One region of the Microbacterium albipurpureum genome, then DNA from elsewhere that is predicted to be linked to it. Evidence: predicted binding sites of a transcription regulator. Region 1 holds the regulator's gene; each other region holds the start of a gene.
The links. The regulator HrcA, encoded in region 1, represses chaperone genes, less so after heat shock. The targets are predictions, from matches to a motif close to TTNGCACTCGNNNNNNNCGAGTGCNAA.

Region 1 (6,037 bases):
TCACGCTCGCGGCGCGCAGCCAGGCGCCGTTCGTCGAACTCGCTGTACGCGTCGACGATCCGGCCCACCAGGGTGTGCCGCACGACGTCGTCGCTGGTGAGGAACGCGAAGTGGATGTCGTCGATGCGGTCGAGCACGCGGGTGACCAGGCGCAGCCCCGAGGCGCCCTGGGGGAGGTCGATCTGGGTGACGTCGCCGGTCACGACCATCTTGGTCCCGAAGCCGAGCCTGGTCAGGAACATCTTCATCTGCTCGGGCGTGGTGTTCTGGGCCTCATCGAGGACGACGAACGAGTCGTTGAGGGTGCGTCCGCGCATGTACGCCAGCGGAGCGACCTCGATCGTGCCGCTGGCGATGAGCTTGGGCACGATCTCGGGGTCCATCATCTCGTTGAGCGCGTCGTAGAGCGGACGCAGGTACGGGTCGATCTTGTCGGTGAGCGTTCCCGGGAGGAAGCCGAGCCGCTCGCCCGCCTCCACCGCCGGACGGGTCAGGATGATCCGGTTCACCTCTTTGCGCTGGAGCGCCTGAACCGCCTTCGCCATCGCCAGGTAGGTCTTTCCCGTACCGGCCGGCCCGATACCGAAGACGATGGTGTGGTCGTCGATCGCGTCGACGTAGGCCTTCTGCCCGAGGGTCTTGGGGCGGATGACGCGCCCCCGGGTGGACAGCAGCGGTTCGCCGAGCACCTCGGACGGGCGCGGACCGCCGTCGCTGCGGAGGATGCGGTCGGCGGAGGTGACGTCGGCAGGACCGAGGCTCTGACCCGCCCTCGTCATCTCCAAGAGCTCATCGACCAGCACGCGGGCGGCCGCGACGGCGTCGGCATCGCCGGTGAGGGTGATCTCGTTGCCGCGCACGTGCACGTCGACATCCGGATGCTCTTTCTCGACCACACGCAGCAGTCGATCCTGCGGACCGAGCAGCTGGACCATGGCGACGCCGTCGGCGAGGACGCGCTCGACGGAAGGTGGGGTGTCAGGCACGAAGCTCCTTCTCTTGCAGGCCCCCGGCGAGGACGTGCGCATGCACGTGGAAGACCGTCTGCCCGGCATTCGGGCCGGTGTTGAAGACGAGGCGGTAATCGCCGTCGGCGTGTTCCGAGGCGAGGGATGCGGCCACCGCGACCATTTCGCTGAGAAGGCCCGGGTCGCCGGCGGCGAGCTCTCCCACGTCGCGGTACCGCTCGGTCTTGGGGATGACCAGCAGATGCACCGGGGCCTGAGGGGCGATGTCGCGGATGGCGAAGACGTTCTCCGTCTCGGTGAGGATCTCGCCCGGGATGTCGCCGGTGAGGATACGACTGAAGACCGACGGTTCGCTCATGAAGGAAGTCTACCGACGGGGCGTCACCAGCGACCGAGGGCGCCGCTGACCAACGCGATCGCCGCGGGACCCGCCGTCGACGTGCGCAGCACCGAGTCGCCGAGGCGGCGCAGGGTCGCACCGGCGCCGTGCAGCAGGGTGAGCTCCTCAGGGGTGATGCCGCCTTCGGGACCGACCACCAGAAGCAGGTCGCGGTCCGATGCGGCGAGGGCGCTCAGCCGCTCGGAGGCCGTCGGCTCGAGGACGACGACGAGGTCGCGCCTCGCACGTCCGGCGACCGCGGTCGTGGTGACGGGGTCCGACACTTCGGGCACCCAGGGCCGGTGGGCCTGCTTCGCCGCTTCCCTGGCGATCGTCTGCCAGCGCTGTCGGCCTTTGGCGGCCTTGGTCGCGTCCCAGCGGGAGATGCTCCTCGCGGCCTGCCAGGGGATGATCTCATCCACTCCGAGTTCGGTCGCGGCTTGCACGGCCAGCTCGTCGCGGTCGCCCTTGGCCAGGGCCTGGACCAGGATGACTCGGGGAACCGGTGCGGCGATCTGCGACCTCGTCGACACCCGCACCGCCACCGACGCGGCGGACACCGACTCGCAGACGCCCTCGAGCCATGCACCGGCGCCGTCGCCGACGGTCACACTCTCGCCGACGCGCACACGCCGCACCGTGGCGGCGTGCTTCGCCTCAGCACCCGTCAGGGTCACGACGCCGCCGACGGGCGTCGCGGTGGCCTCAGGTGTCAGGAAGTGCAGGGGCACCGCTCACCCGTTCCGGAAGCGATCCCGCAGCTTCGCAAACAGGCCCTGGTGGAATTCGGAGAGACGCGGCGGCGCGGGCTTGGTGCGCTTGGCGAGCTCTTCGATGAGGGCGCGCTCGCGGTGATCGAGCCGTGTGGGCGTCACCACCTGCACGCCGACGCGGAGATCGCCGCGCTGCGAGCCGCGCAACGGCGTGATCCCACGCCCCTTGATGGTCAGCACGTCACCCGATTGCACGCCGGCCCGCAGCTCGAGGTCGACCGGTCCGTCCAGCGAGTCGATCGTCGTGTCCGTGCCGAGGATGGCGTCCGGCATCGATACCTCCAGCGTCGCCAGCAGGTCGTCGCCGTCGCGCGAGAACACCGGGTCGGGTGCGATGTTCACCTCGAGGTAGAGATCGCCGTTGGGGCCGCCGGCAGGTCCGACCTCGCCCGAGCCGGGCAGCTGCAGACGCAGACCGCTCTCGACGCCCGCCGGCACATCGATCGACACCGTGCGGCGTGAGCGGACCCGTCCCTGGCCCTGGCACGTGGCGCAGGGGTACGGGATCGTCGTGCCGTACCCCTGGCACACCGAGCACGGCTGGGAGGTGACGACGTTGCCGAGCAGGCTGCGGACCTGCCGCTGGACATGGCCCGTGCCGTGGCAGATGTCGCACGTGACGGGTGACGTGCCGGGCTGGCAGCACGATCCGGTGCATGTCTCGCAGACCACGGCGGTGTCGACCTCGATGTCGCGGTGCACGCCGAAGACGACGTCCCTGAGTTCGAGGTTGATCCGAACCAGCGCATCCTGACCCCGCTCGCGACGCGAACGCGGCCGGGCACCGCGGGACCCGCCACCTCCTCCCCCGCCGAAGAAGGTCTCGAAGATGTCGCTGAACCCGCCGAACCCGCCGGCGGCTCCGCCGAACGCGGTGTCGCCCCCCAGGTCGTAGCGGGCGCGCTGGTCGGGGTCGCTCAGCACGTCGTAGGCGTGCGTGACGAGCTTGAACCGCTCGGCGGCGTCCTCCCCGGGATTGACGTCGGGGTGCAGCTCTCGCGCCAGCCGCCGGTAGGCGCGCTTGATGTCGTCGGGGCTGGCGTCACGCGCCACACCGAGTACTTCGTAGTGGTCAGCCACTTTCACCTTCCTGCCGCGCTGAGCGCGGGGAGTCTGCGGAATGCTGTCGTCAGCGGGCGTTCTCGTCGTCGTCCAGGAGACGAGTGAGGTATCTCGCCACGGCCCGGACGGACGCGAGGTTGGTCGGATAGTCCATGCGGGTCGGTCCGAGCACGCCGACACGGGCGCGGGACCCCGTCGCGTCGTAGTCGCTCGCGACGACGGACGCTTCGCTCAGGCCGAAGGGCTCGTTCTCCCGGCCGATGCTCGCCGCCAGACCCTGGTCGTCCGCGACCATCTCGCCCATGAGCCTCAGCAGCGTCACCTGCTCCTCGATGGCCTCGAGCAGCGGGTAGATGCTGCCGCGGAAATCCGCTTCGCTGCGGGCGAGGTTGGCGCTGCCGGCGAGCACGAGCCGGTCCTGGCGGAAGTCGTCCAGTTCCTCCCCGATGACCCGGAGGATCGACTGGAGCGCAGGGCCGTCGGGGTCGCCGGGGGTCTCGCCCGCCTCGACGGCTGCCGCCACCCCGGCGACGCCGTCCCGCACCGGCACTCCGACGACGAGGTCGGAGACCCGGCCGCGGATCCGCTGCATCCGGTCCTCATCGATCTCCGCGCCTGGGAAGGCCAGTCGCTGGGAGACCCGGCCGGTGTCGGTGACGACGATGACCAGCACCTTCATCGCGTCCAGTCGGACGAGCTCCACGTGGGAGACCGTCGCCCTGGCGAAGGACGGATACTGCACGATCGCGACGTGCCCGGTCAGGACGGTCAGAGCGCGTACCGTGCGGGCGAGCACTTCGTCGAGATCCGAGGGTCCTTCCAGGAACGATGAGATGGCCGTCCGCTGGGCGGGGCTCAGAGGCCGAACCTGCGCGAGGTGGTCGACGAAGACGCGGTAGCCCTTGTCGGTCGGCACCCGCCCGGACGAGGTATGGGGGGCGACGATGAGGTCCTCGTCTTCGAGGAGGGCCATGTCGTTGCGGATGGTGGCGGCGGAGACGCCGAAGGCGTGCCGCTCGACGATCGCCTTGCTGCCGACGGGTTCCCGCGTGTCGACGTAGTCCTGGACGATGGCGCGCAGCACCTGCAATCCTCGTTCGCTGACCATGACACCCCCCTCGTCGGCTTGCCGTCGCTCCTGGCACTCGTATGATTCGAGTGCCAATTCTATCGGAACACCCTCGAGGTCGGACGGTCGGGTCGCGGCATGTCAGCCCGTGAGCGTGCGGACGACTCGGTCGGCCAGGAGCCGTCCGCGCCGGGTCAGCCGCACCCGGTCAGCGGTGCGCGGCTCGACCAGGCCGTCCGCCACGAGCGCCGCGAGGGAGGCACCGGCGCCCGACGGCAGCGAGGACGTGGCGAGGCCCTCGCGCGTGCGGACGCCGAGGAGAACCGCCTCGAGGAGCCGGGACGACGGCGACAGCACCTCGCGTCCCGCTCCGGGTGACAGCCCCTCAGCGAGCCGACGGGCGTAGGCGGCCGGATGGCGGACGTTCCAGAAGCGGGTCCCGGCGACATGGCCGTGGGCGCCGGGGCCGAACCCCCACCAGTCGCTGCCCCGCCAATATGCGGCGTTGTGGCGGCAGCGGTCGGCGGGGGTCCGCGCCCAGTTGGACACCTCGTACCACGACAGTCCCGCCGCGGTCAGCAGGTCGTCCGCGAGCTCGTACATCTCCGCCTGCAGATCGTCATCGGGGAGGTCGAGTTCCCCCCGTCGGATGCGGCGGGCCAGTGCCGTCCCCTCCTCGACGATGAGGGCGTAGGCCGAGAGGTGGTCGGGGTCGAGCGCTATCGCCGTCTCGAGCGACGCGCGCCAGTCGGCCGGCGACTCCCCCGGCGCGCCGTAGATCAGGTCGATGCTGACGCCGAGCCCGGCGTCACGGGCGGCCGTGACGGCCGTCGCCACGGCGTCGCTGCGGTGCGAGCGGTCCAGCGTCGCCAGCACATGGGGAACCGCGGACTGCATGCCGATCGACAGCCTGGTCACGCCGGCCTCGGCGAGGCGGCGTGCCACGGCGTCGTCGACGGTGTCGGGGTTGGCCTCCACCGTCACCTCGACATCGGTGCCCCCCGGAAACGCCGCTCGCACGCCGTCGAGCATGCGGACCAGATCGTCGACGGGAAGAAGGGTAGGGGTGCCCCCGCCGAAGAACACGGTTTCGACCGGACGGAGCGGTCCGGCTTCAGAGAGCACACGTCGAGCAAGCGCCACCTCGCGCAGCAGGGTCTGGGCGTACTCGTCCCTCCGGGCACCGCGCAGCTCGGTGGCCGTGTAGGTGTTGAAGTCGCAGTATCCGCAGCGCACCCGGCAGAAGGGGATGTGGAGGTATGCGCCGAAAGGTACCGCCGGATCGATGACCGTGCCGGGCGGCAGCGAGCCGTCGGCCGGGGCGGGGTCGCCGAGGGGAAGTACGGCTCCCACGCTCAGGCGGGGGTGGCGTACAGCGGAGAGATGGCACGCAGGTAGCGGGTGAACAGCTCACGGCGCCGTCGCCGGGTCAGGGCGGGGAAGAGCCGATACAACAGCGCCTGCGGTGCGTCGAAGGCGCGGACGGTGAACCAGACCTCGTCGTTGTCGCGCCAATCGAGCATGAACGATTCTTCGCCGCTGACGACCGACCCCTGCACCGTGCCGAGGGCGAACCCGATGCGGCGCGGTTCCTCGACCGCGAAGATCACCCGCAGTTCGCCGTCGGCGCGCATCCCGGCGACCCGGCCGCCCAGATGGACGGTCGCCCCGGGAGTGACGAACGGGGTGCCGTCGGAGTCGTAGCGCTGCTCGACCTCGAGCTTGCTCGGGGCGATCGGCGCGCCGTTCTCATCGAAGCTCACTCCGGCGTACATCGGACCCGCAG
Region 2 (6,037 bases), 580 kb from region 1:
AGCAGGACGTCGTCACCCCGTTCGAGCAGGTGCTGCTGGTCGGACTGGTGTTCGTGATCATGTTCGGACTGGGCGCGGGGCTCACGCCGCGCGACTTCAAGCTGGCGCTGCGACGGCCCTACGGGCTGATCATCGGTCTGGTCACGCAGTTCGGCATCATGCCGCTGCTGTCCTACCTGCTCGTCGTCCTGGTGCTGTTCCAGCTCCCCCGGGAGTACGCCATCCCCGTCGCGATCGGTGCGCTGCTGATGGGCTGCGTGCCGGCCGGGACGACCTCGAACATCTTCACCTACTTCTCCAAAGGCAATCTGGCCCTGAGCGTCATCATGACCACCAACTCCACGCTCTGGGCCCTGCTGCTGACGCCGCTGATGCTCGCCCTCTACGGGTCGTTCATCTTCACCGAATCGACCGACCTGCAGATCCCCATCCTGAACATCGTCGTCACCCTGGCCACCCTCCTCATCCCGGTGGTCGCGGGGATGCTCGTGCGGAGGTTCAGTGCGAACGTCGGAGCGGTGATGGAACTGCTCGGCGGGTTCTTCGGGCTGTTCTTCATCGTGTTCCTCATGGCGACGTGGGTGCCGCGCAACTGGGCCCTGCTGACCTCGACGCCGTGGCAAACCTACCTGGTCGCGATCGGACTGGGTCTGTTCGGGATCGCCATCGCCTATGGGCTGGCCCGCGCCATCCGCCTGCATCCGATGAATGCGCGCACGATCGGTCTGGAGACGGGAATCCAGAACGGCCCGCTTGCGATCGCGATCGTGCTGCTGAGCTTCTCGGGAAACCCCGACATCGGGCTCATCCTCATCATCCCGGCGCTGTACTCGCTGTTCATCGTCATCGTGTCCACGTTCGTGACGCTGTGGTTCCGGCGCGCGAACCTCGCCGAGGAGCAGAAGATCCCGAGTCTGCTGTAGGCGGTGCAACGCAGAAGAGCCCCGGCCGAAGCCGGGGCTCTTCTGTGGGATCGACGGATCAGAAGTCCATGCCACCCGTGGGGTCGGCGGGCGCCGCGGCAGCCTTCTCGGGCTTGTCGGCGACCACGGCCTCGGTGGTGAGGAACAGGCCCGCGATCGACGCAGCGTTCTGGAGCGCCGAGCGGGTGACCTTGGCCGGGTCGATGATGCCCTGCGCGAACAGGTCACCGTAGTCGCCGGTCGCGGCGTTCAGGCCGTGTCCGACCGGCAGCTCCGCGACCTTGTTGGCCACGACACCGGGCTCGAGACCGGCGTTGAGGGCGATCTGCTTCAGCGGAGCCTCGATGGCGACCTTGACGATGTTCGCACCGGTGGCCTCGTCACCCGCGAGCTCGAGAGTCTCGAAGGCGATCTTGCCGGCCTGGATCAGCGCGACACCACCACCGGGGACGATGCCCTCTTCGACGGCGGCCTTCGCGTTGCGGACGGCGTCCTCGATGCGGTGCTTGCGCTCCTTCAGCTCCACCTCGGTGGCCGCACCCGCCTTGATGACGGCCACGCCGCCGGCGAGCTTGGCGAGGCGCTCCTGCAGCTTCTCGCGGTCGTAGTCGCTGTCGGTGTTGTCGATCTCGCGACGGATCTGGGTCACACGACCCTCGATCTGCGCAGCGTCACCGGCACCCTCGACGATGGTGGTCTCGTCCTTGGTGATGATGACCTTGCGCGCACGGCCGAGCAGGTCGAGGGTGGCGTTCTCGAGCTTGAGACCGACCTCCTCGGTGATAACCTGGCCGCCGGTGAGGATCGCGATGTCCTGCAGCTGCGCCTTGCGACGGTCGCCGAAGCCGGGCGCCTTGACGGCGGCCGACTTGAAGATGCCGCGGATCTTGTTCAGCACCAGGGTCGCCAGGGCCTCGCCCTCGACGTCCTCGGCGATGATGACGAGCTCCTTGCCGTCCTGGATCACCTTGTCGACGACGGGCAGAAGGTCCTTGATGTTCGAGATCTTCTGGTTGGCGATCAGGATGTACGGGTCTTCGAAGACCGCTTCCTGGCGCTCGGGGTCGGTGACGAAGTAGGGGTTGATGAAGCCCTTGTCGAAACGCATTCCCTCGGTGAGCTCGAGCTCGGTGCCGAACGTCTGCGACTCCTCGACGGTGACCACGCCCTCCTTGCCGACCTTGTCGATCGCCTCGGCGATCAGGTCGCCGATGGTGGGGTCGGCGGCGGAGATCGACGCGGTGGCGGCGATCTGCTCCTTGGACTCGACCTCCTTGGCGTCGGCCAGCAGCTGGTCGGTCACTGCCTTGACGGCCTTCTCGATGCCGCGCTTGAGCGAGATCGGGTCGGCACCGGCGGCGACGTTGCGCAGACCCTCGCGAACGAGAGCCTGGGCGAGGACGGTCGCCGTGGTCGTGCCGTCACCGGCGACGTCGTCGGTCTTCTTCGCGACCTCCTTGACCAGCTCAGCGCCGATCTTCTCGTAGGGGTCGTCCAGCTCGATCTCCTTGGCGATCGAGACACCGTCGTTGGTGATCGTGGGGGCGCCCCACTTCTTCTCCAGCACGACGTTGCGACCGCGGGGACCCAGGGTCACCTTGACGGCGTCGGCCAGAACGTTCAGGCCGCGCTCGAGGCCGCGACGGGCCTCCTCATCGAAAGCGATGATCTTTGCCATGTGTGTGTCGTCCCTCCCGGACGTTGGCTTTCGGACTTAGCACTCAACAATCACGAGTGCTAATCCATTCTGGCACTCGGCATGGGCGAGTGCAAGCCGCGGCACACACGGCGTGTGGCGGGGTCGAGCCGGGACGCCGACGGGCGTCATCCGCGCTCAGACCACGCGGACCGATTCGGCCTGCGGACCCTTCTGCCCCGACCCGACGGTGAACTCGACCGTCTGCCCCTCCTCGAGCACCCGGAACCCGGTCATGTCGATGTTCGAGTAGTGGACGAAGACATCCTGACCGTCACCGGCGGTGATGAAACCGTAACCCTTCTCGGCGTTGAACCACTTGACGGTGCCCTGTGTCATGGCGAACTCTCCTGTACTGCGGCGGGACAGGGCCCATGCTAGGGACCGCCGACAAGCCGGAACGGGGTCGCACGCGATTGTTGACATGCCCGCTGTCAAACATTTACGCAGGCGAAACACATCTCCCGATTCAGGGAGCGGGAGCCTCGTCATCGGGCGCCTCGGCCGTGCGGTCGAGTCCGATGACGACGGTCAGCTGCAGCGCCTGAGTCTCGTCCTCCGGGGTGTTCGGGTCATCGGCCAGCTGATAGACGTCGGTCTGCTCGATGCGCGCCCCGCCGAGCACGAGGTCGGCCAGCCCCGCGGCGGCCGCCTGGTCTCCCAGGAAGGCGTAGTAGACGGTGGTCTCGGCGAAGTCGGTCGTGCCGGCGCCGCTGGCCGAGACGGCGTCGGCGGACCATCCGGCCGCGACGATCTCATCCTTCACCTGCGTCGCCAGCCCCTGCTCCGGCGTGGCGTTGAGCACCTGCACGGCATAGGACGTGTCGATCACCGGCTCGACGGTGGGCTGCGGCGACGCCGTCGGCTCCGCATCGGGAGCCAGCTGGATGCGCCCCGACGTCAGGAGGGTGCCGAAGATGCCGACGACGATGAGCACGATGGTGGCCAGGCTCGCCCAGAGGATCACCGCCCACGGACGCATCCGAGGGTTCTCGGCGCGGTGCGCACCGAGACGTCCGCCGTCCGCGGGGAGGTCATCGAAGCGATCCCGCGGATAGGTCGTTTTCGGCACCAGAAGATGCTACCGAAGCGGGCAGGGGCAACCTAGGCGTCAGCTGGACAGAAGACCCCGGATGCCGCGTCGCGACCCTCAGCGCCCGGTGGCCGCGGTGCGGATGACCCGCGCGCGCAGGCGCGCGTCGCGGATGCGGCGGAGCCGCTTGACCAGCATGGGGTCGTACTCCTGCGCCTCCGTGGTGTCGATGAGACGCGTCAGCAGCTGGTAGTAGCGCCCCGGAGACATGCCGAGGCGGAGGCGGATGGCCTCTTCCTTGGCGCTCCCGTGCCGGGTCCACAGCGCTTCGAAGTCGAGGATCAGCCGATCTCTGTCGCTCAAAGGCACCCGCCCACGCTAACCCGGTGCCCCCGGCTCCCCCGCGCGCCACTCCACGAATGCGCCGAGCGGATCGACTGCGGCGCACGGAATCCCGTCGAGGGCGAGGACGAACCCCGACCATCGGCCCGGATCCAACGGCGGATGCCACTGATCGGCCATACCTGCAGGGGTGAGGCTGACCCAACGGGCCCCCGTCGTGGCGCGGAGGGTGTCGATCTCCGTCCGAAGGCGCGCCCGGCCCGCGCGGGGGATGTGCGGGAGGACGCCGGGCGTGGTGATCACGAGGGTGGCGTCCGCCGGAGCGGAGGCGGCGGCCTGCGCCACCACGCCCGGTTCCGATGCGTCACCCCGCCGCAACCGCGGCGGATCGGCCGCCGCGATGTCGAGCGCGGCGAGGACGCGCTGTCGTCGTCCCGTCTCACCCGGCCAGACCAAGGCGGCGAGGAACGTCCGGTCGGCCGGGTCCGCGGCATCCAGGGGTGTCAGATCGACACCTGCCCGCCAGACGACCTCGGGCAGGGCCAGGGTCTCGGCGATCCCTGCGGCGGCCGGCCCGCGGAGGGCGCTGTCGAGGACGACCGGGGAGGGCCCGTCGACGGGGTCGAGCGCAGGCCCATCGGCGTAGCGGTAGGAGTACCGGTCGGGATACAGGCACAGGCCGGCACTCGCCCCGATCTCCAGCAGGGCGATCGGCCCCGCGAGCGCGGAGAGTGCGGGAAGCAGTGCCGCGCAGCGGAGAGGCTCGTTCGTCTGCAGCGACCGGCTCGCGCACGCCTCGACGACGGCGCGGGCATGCTGCTGCGTCCACGCCGCCCACGCGGGATAATCCTCCTCGGGCGCGCCGAGGAGACGCGTGACGGCGAACACGAGCGGCGGCTGGCGGCGGGTCGGGGGTATCTCCGCCAGCATCCGCTGCATCGCCTGGTCGCCCGACACCCCCGCGGCCCAGGCCTTGTAGAGCGCCGAGCGCCCCGGCGCTTCGGTCTCGGCGAACCTGCGGTACCGCTCGGCGACGTCACGGACGGCATCGGAGTCTGGCACCTTCCCATCGTGCCGTGCTCGTGCCTCGCCGGCACCGTCGACGTGTCGCCGCATGGACGCGCCTGGCGGACCGCGCGCCCAGGGACGCGCGTCTGCGGTTGAATGGATGCAGGAGGTTCCATGTCTTACACGGTGGACAAGTCCGACGAACAGTGGCGGGCCGAGCTCAGCCCCGATCAGTACGCGGTACTGCGCGAGGCGGCGACCGAGCGCCCCTGGACCGGCGAACTGCTCGATGAGGAACGCGCAGGCCTGTACGCCTGCGCCGCCTGCGGGGCTGAACTGTTCAAGAGCGGCACGAAGTTCGACTCCCACTGCGGGTGGCCGAGCTTCTACGAGTCGATCCGACCCGAAGCCGTCGAGCTCATCGAGGACGACAGCCACGGGATGGTGCGGACCGAAGTGCGCTGCGCCGCCTGCGGATCGCATCTGGGCCACGTCTTCCCCGACGGCTTCGGCACTCCGACGGGCGACCGCTACTGCATGAACTCGCTCGCTCTGGACTTCACGCCCGAATCGCCCGCGTGAACGCGGTGAGCGAGGCGGTGTACGACGCCGTCGCCGGCCGACGCTCGTGGTCGCGCGTGACGGCTGACGCGCCGACCCATGAGGAGCTGGTCCGACTCGTCGCGGCAGCCGGGCGGGTGGCCGACCACTCGTCACTGCGTCCCTGGCGACTGATCGAGTTGCGCGGCGACGACCGCGAGCGGCTCGGCCGTGCGATGCACAAGGCCGAAGGCCACAAGGGCGCATCCACCAAACCGCAGCGCGCGCCCCTCCTCATCGCCGTCGTCGCGAGCTACCGCAAGAGCGGCAAGGTGCCGCGGTGGGAGCAGGAGGCCGTCGCCTCCGGCGTCGCACACGTGCTGAGCCTGCTGCTCGACGACGCGGGCTGGGGAGTGATCTGGCGGACCGGCCAGCACACGCGCAGCAAAGCGGTGGCCAAGGCTCACGGGCTGAAGAAGAACGAAGAGCTGCTCG
Region 3 (6,037 bases), 980 kb from region 1:
CCAGGCGATACCGCCGGTCATGCCGAGGATGCGCTCCTCGCACTCTCCTGTGGCATCGGGGAGGAGCTCGCGAAGCTCGGCGAGGGTCACTTCGCCGAGGAGGATCGCCGGCGCACTGCGTTCTACCGCGCGGGTCAGCTCGACCAGTTCCGATGGAGCCGGCCAGGAGCGGTACGCGATCACCACGGCCGCATCGGGGCGGTGGGCGCGATCGATCAGCTGCGACAGACGTGCCGGGTCGAGGGTGTGGGCGTCATCGACCAGGAGGGCAACGTCGTCGGGGATGGTGGAGATGCGATCGCGTGCGGACAGCAGCCTGACCGGCCGGTCATCGGCTTCGAGCTGAGAGTGGAGGAAGCGAAGGGCGTCGGTCTTTCCCGAGCCGGAGCCTCCCACGATGGCGGCGCGGACGGGCCGATCCGTCGCGACGACGGCGTGCAACGCGGTCAGTGCGTGAAGGGCGCGGGGCATCATCGAGGCGGTCCGGGTGTCCGACGAGCTGTTCAGCAGAGTCGTCATCGGAGTGCTCACCGATTACTCGGCGATCGGCGGGTCAGCCGTTGCCGATGCTGACGGCGACGACGAAGGCGTCACCGTCCCGCCGGTGTCGCCACCGGTTCCACCGGTGTCCCCTCCGGTTCCACCGGTGTCGCCTCCGGTCCCGCCGGTGTCGCCTCCGGTCCCGCCGGTGTCGCCTCCGGTCCCGCCGGTGTCGCCTCCGGTTCCGCCGGTGTCGCCTCCGGTTCCGCCGGTGTCGCCTCCGGTTCCGCCGGTGTCGCCTCCGGTTCCGCCGGTGTCGCCACCAGTTCCGCCGGTGTCGCCACCGGTCCCGCCGGTGTCCCCACCGGTCCCGCCGGTGTCCCCACCAGTCCCACCGGTGTCGCCACCAGTCCCACCGGTCCCGCCGGTGTCGCCACCAGTCCCACCGGTGTCGCCACCGGTTCCGCCGGTTCCGCCGGTGCCGCCAGTGCTGCCGCCGGTGCCGCCCGTTGGGGTGCTGCTACCACCCCCGCTCGACTGCGAGGGCTTCGGCGATGACGGCTTCCCCGAGGTGGGTGATTGGCTCGCGGCCGGCTTCGCAGCCGGCGGGCGCGTCGCGGCGTTGCGCTCAGCGGCCTGCTTGCGCTGGTTGGTCGCCTTCGGCTTCGACTGGCTCGAGCCACGGTCCTGCTTGGCCTGTGGCTGAGCAGCGGCCATCGGCTCAGACGTCGGAAGTTCGGCGACGGCGGCCGGCGACGGCGTGAGCGGCACGTCGACCCACTCGCGCAGATTCTCGGTGGAAGCGGCGGCGTCGAACGTGCCGGCGCCGAGCCCCCCGGCGCTGGCGAAGACCAGGCCCGTGGCGATGACGAGGGCGCCCGCTCCGGCCGCGGCGACGGCCGGCACGCGCTGGTACCAGCGGCGCGCTGCCTTCTGCTCCGCAGGGGTCTTGGGGTCGAATACCGCGAGGTCGGTCGTGGCGGCAGCCGCCGCATCCGTCGTCGCCAGTGCGCCCGCCGCGCCGGCCGCAGCGCCCACGGGAACGAGCGCGAGCGTCGTGGCCGACTCCTCCGCCGTGGCCGGCACGAGGGCGCGGGCCGCACCCAGGGCGATGGATGACTTGGGGTCGGCGTCGATCGCGATCGGTCGGTCGAGCCGCTCGGACAGGCGCTCGGCCACGAGCGGGATCCGAGAGGAACCGCCGATGAGCAGGATGCTCTCGAGTGCCTCGGGCTCGAGACCGGCCGAGTCCAGACCGTCCTCGAGAGTGTCGATCGTGCGCTCGATCGAGCCGTCGATCATCTCCTCGAACTCCTGGCGCGTGAGGCGCACGCTCGTCGCCCCGGAGGGGAGCAGCACCGGCACGGTGACGTCGGAGTCGAACGACAGGGCTTCCTTGGCCTCGACGCATTCGCGGCGCAGCTGCGCCAGCGCGAGCCGGATGTCGGGGTCGGCGTCATTGAGATCGGCCTCGGCGACACCCGAGGAGCGGAGCACGTGCCGGAAGACGGCGTCGTCGAAGTCGGCGCCGCCGAGGTTGTCGATGCCGACCGGGATGCCCACGGGGGCGAAAGAGCCGTCGGCGCTCTTGCGCAGGATGACGGAGTCGAAGGTGCCGCCGCCGAGGTCGTAGACGGCGAGGGCCTGCCCGGCCTCCATGACCCGGCCCGACTCGTAGTGCCGGGCCGCTGCTTCGGGCTCGGTGATCAGGTGGACGTCCTTGACGCCCAGCTTGTCGAGCGCCGACAGGATGAGGCCGATGCGGTGCGGGCCCCACGCGGTGGGGTGGGTGAGCATCACCGCGGCGGGGCGGGAGCCCTCGCGTTCGACGACGGCGTCGACCACGGCGGACACAGTGTGCGCCCACAGCTTCTCGGCCGGGATCGAGCGTCCGCCGGCAACCACCGGCACATCGTCCCCGATGCTGCGCTTGAATTCGCGCACGAGTCGCTCGGGCTGCGTGATGCCGCGACGTTCGGCGGCGTCGCCGATCAGCAGCTCGCCGTCATCGGCGACGAACACCACCGTGGCGGCGCTGTCGTTGCGGCGACCCAACGGGAACGGTGCCGCGACGATGCTGCCGTCAGGCGCCGTGCGCGCCGTTGCCGCAGCGATCCGCGTCGTTCCGACGTCGATCCCCAGAAAATACGTAGCCCCAGTAGCCAAGTTCTCATCTCCCCCAAGAGAGTCGTTTCCGGAACCTCCCCAGGTTCCAGCCCCAAATCCGACTCTGTCTGCCGCATTGCTCACCATCGAGAGGTCTCGACGTTGAGAGCGGCGTCCCACTTCGGATGATACACACCACTGTGGACCATCTCTAGGGCCGTCGGGCGACCGTTTCCCCGATGGCCACGACCTGCTACTGTGCGCCCTTCGAATCTGGCACTCACGTTGCGGGAGTGCCAACGGTTTGCCTACACTGGATTAGCACTCTCAAGGTGTGGGTGCTAACCAGTCTTCATCTCAAGAAAGAAGAGGTAGACCGTGACGGTTTCCACTCAGGTTTCCATCAAGCCGCTCGAGGACCGCATCGTCATCAAGCAGGTCGAGGCCGAGCAGACCACTTCGAGCGGTCTGGTCATTCCCGACACCGCAAAGGAGAAGCCCCAGGAGGGCGAGGTCGTCGCCGTCGGACCGGGCCGGATCGACGACAACGGCAACCGGATCCCGCTCGATGTCGCCGTCGGCGACCGCGTGATCTACTCCAAGTACGGCGGCACCGAGGTCAAGTTCGGCGCGGACGATTTCCTCGTCCTCTCCGCCCGCGACGTGCTGGCGGTCGTCGTCCGCTGAGTTCGTCCCAGCGACACACTCCACGGGGGTCGGATGCTTCGGCATCCGGCCCCCGTTTCGCGTCTCTCGCGGCGGAGCAGGCCACGGATGAGCGAGCGGCCCGACATCCGTCGCGCCGCGCGCGCGTAGGCTGAGCCGGTGACGCGCGAGACGGCCGAATCAACGGGAAGAATCACCCCAGCCGCGGATCCGACGCGCGAACGCACCCTCGGCGCCGTGTATGCGCTGGCCGCCTACCTGATCTGGGGTTTCCTGCCGCTCTACTTCCTCCTCCTGGAGCCGACGGGCGCGTTCGAGGTCGTCGCGTGGCGCATCCTGCTGTCACTGCTGTTCTGCGCGGTGCTCCTCGCGGTCACGCGCGGCTGGGGGAAGTTCCTCGTCATCCTGCGCACCCGCCGGCTGCTGCTGTGGACGGCGGTCGCCGGCATCCTGATCTACATCAACTGGCAGGTCTTCCTCATCGCCGCCCTCACGGGGCACGTGATCGAGACGAGCCTGGGGTACTTCATCAACCCCATCGTCACTGTGCTGCTGGGCGTCGTGGTGCTGCGGGAGCGCCTGCGGATCACGCAGTGGATCGCGCTCGCGATCGCCGCGATCGCCTGCATCGTCATCGCCGTCGGCTACGGCGCCTTCCCGTGGATCGCGTTGTCGCTGGCGTTCTCCTTTGGCCTCTACGGGCTGGTGAAGAAGCAGATCGGGCCGTCGGTGGACGCGGTGAGCGGTCTGACGCTCGAGACCCTGTGGCTCACCCCCGTCGCGATCGTCGTCCTCGTGAGCGTCGGACTCACCTCGGGCATCACGATGGGGACGGCGGGCATCTGGCACGCCGTGCTGCTGTCGCTGGCGGGCGTCGTGACCGCCACGCCCCTTCTCTTCTTCGCCTCCGGCGCACGGCGCGTTCCGCTCAGCCTCATCGGTCTGCTGCAGTTCGTCGCGCCCATCCTGCAGTTCCTCACCGGGGCGTTCCTCCTGGGCGAGCCGATGCCGCTCGAGCGGTGGATCGGCTTCAGCCTCGTCTGGATCGCCCTGGTCGTGCTGACCGTCGACTCGATCCGTCACGCGCGGCGCGGGGTGTCGGATGTCGGCGCGGTGACCTGAGAGTCACTCCAGCCAGTCGCCCAGCCGGGTGGGCGAGATCCAGGCGTCCTCGCCGGGGAGCAGTTCGTCCCGGTCGATGACGGCGCCGAAGTAGAGCGCACGCGGGTCGGCGACGACGGTCCGGTCGTCGCCGGTCGCGGACAGGCAGCGTGAGACGAAAACGGCGAGTGGCATCACCTCGGGCCCCGCGATCTCGGCGGCGCCGCCGGACGGAGGCTCGTCCACGAGACCGGCGAGCACCGCGGCGACGTCGTCGCCCGCGATCGGCTGCACCTCCGCGTCGGCCACGCGCGCGGCATCCGTCCCGCCGGTGCTCGCCTGCGCGCCGATCTGCGCACCGAACTCGAAGAACTGCGTCGCACGCACGATCGAGAACGGCACCCCCGAGTCGCGCAGAATCGTCTCGCCGTGCGCCTTGGCACGGTAGAAGGGGATCGGCTGAGGATCGCGCTCGGTTCCCACCGCCGACAGGGCGACATGATGGATGACGCCTGCCCGCGCCTCTGCGTCGGCGAGGGTGCGCGTGGCGAGGTCGAAGTGGCGCCACACCGCGTCGGGGTCGTAGGTGCGGGGCTTGGACACATCGATGACGACGGATGACCCGGCGAGGGCGTCGTCCAGACCCGCGCCCGTGACGAGGTCGACCCCGGTGGAGGGGGAGGCCGCACGTGCGTCGTGCCCGGCGGCCCGCAGCCGCGCCATCACCTTGCGTCCGATGAGACCGGTGCCACCGACGACCGTGATGCGTGCCATGGGTGTCATCCTGCACCCTGATGCGCGATTCGCGCCTTCATGTTGCACAGTGCCGCTGGGCCCCCGCGCAAGCGTTACAGATCGTTAACGAACGGCAACATTGACGAGACCGGTTCGCGATTAGGTTTGTCCCACTGGAAGCGGCTTTCCCGAGCCGTTTCGCACCCTTACACAGCAAGGAGCAACATGAGCGTCTTCACTCGCTCGCGCAAGCGCACCGTCCTCGGTGCCGTCGCGCTCGCAGGCGCCAGCGCCCTCGTCCTCGCCGGATGTTCCGGCGGAGGCGGCGACACCGGTGGCGACAGCGCCGAGCCGTCTGCCGCGGCACCCGGCGAAGAACTCGCCCTCACGATCGGAACGGCGCTGCCGCAGACCGGCAACCTCGCCTTCCTCGGCCCGCCGGAAGAAGCCGGTGTCGGCTACGCCGCCTCGCAGATCAACGAGGTGTCGGAGGAGACCGGTCTGACGATCGACGTCGTCTACGGCGACTCGGGTGACACCGACAACAAGGCCTATGAGACCGAGATCCCCCGCCTCCTCGGTGAGGACGTCTCGGCCATCATCGGCGCCGCCTCGTCGGGCACCTCGCTGCAGTTCATCGACCAGGTCGTGGGCGCCGGCGTCATCCAGTTCTCGCCGGCCAACACCTCCGACGCGTTCACCTCGTACGACGACAACGGGCTGTACTTCCGCACCGCCCCCTCCGACGTGCTGCAGGGCGAGGTTCTCGGCAACCTGATCGCCGAGGACGGCAACCAGACCCTCGGCATGATCGTCCTGAACGACTCGTACGGCACCGGTCTCGCCGGTTACGTCACGGAAGCCTTCGAGGCGGCCGGCGGCGAGGTCGTCGCGGCACCGACGTACAACACCGGTGACACGAACTTCGACGCGCAGATCTCCGAGGTGC

Region 2: groL (chaperonin GroEL) is a predicted target of HrcA. The motif match lies at 2,638-2,664, and genes of this name have one in related genera.
Region 3: groES (co-chaperone GroES) is a predicted target of HrcA. The motif match lies at 2,860-2,886, and genes of this name have one in related genera.

The regions. Positions count from the first base shown of each region.
Region 1 covers NZ_CP128170.1:4,202-10,238, forward strand. Annotated here, with positions in the region: gene QSU92_RS00025 (PhoH family protein) at 1-935, opposite strand, end outside; gene QSU92_RS00030 (HIT domain-containing protein) at 979-1,326, opposite strand; gene QSU92_RS00035 (16S rRNA (uracil(1498)-N(3))-methyltransferase) at 1,350-2,078, opposite strand; gene dnaJ (molecular chaperone DnaJ) at 2,082-3,200, opposite strand; gene hrcA (heat-inducible transcriptional repressor HrcA) at 3,250-4,290, opposite strand; gene hemW (radical SAM family heme chaperone HemW) at 4,393-5,604, opposite strand; gene QSU92_RS00055 (DUF1990 family protein) at 5,607-6,037, opposite strand, start outside.
Region 2 covers NZ_CP128170.1:580,188-586,224, forward strand. Annotated here, with positions in the region: gene QSU92_RS02855 (bile acid:sodium symporter family protein) at 1-923, shown strand, start outside; gene groL (chaperonin GroEL) at 982-2,601, opposite strand; gene QSU92_RS02865 (cold-shock protein) at 2,758-2,958, opposite strand; gene QSU92_RS02870 (LytR C-terminal domain-containing protein) at 3,089-3,691, opposite strand; gene QSU92_RS02875 (DUF3263 domain-containing protein) at 3,770-4,021, opposite strand; gene QSU92_RS02880 (DUF2332 domain-containing protein) at 4,031-5,056, opposite strand; gene msrB (peptide-methionine (R)-S-oxide reductase MsrB) at 5,177-5,584, shown strand; gene QSU92_RS02890 (nitroreductase family protein) at 5,590-6,037, shown strand, end outside.
Region 3 covers NZ_CP128170.1:2,624,579-2,630,615, forward strand. Annotated here, with positions in the region: gene QSU92_RS12775 (ATP-binding protein) at 1-519, opposite strand, end outside; gene QSU92_RS12780 (Hsp70 family protein) at 535-2,646, opposite strand; gene groES (co-chaperone GroES) at 2,965-3,273, shown strand; gene rarD (EamA family transporter RarD) at 3,445-4,374, shown strand; gene QSU92_RS12795 (SDR family oxidoreductase) at 4,378-5,127, opposite strand; gene QSU92_RS12800 (ABC transporter substrate-binding protein) at 5,314-6,037, shown strand, end outside.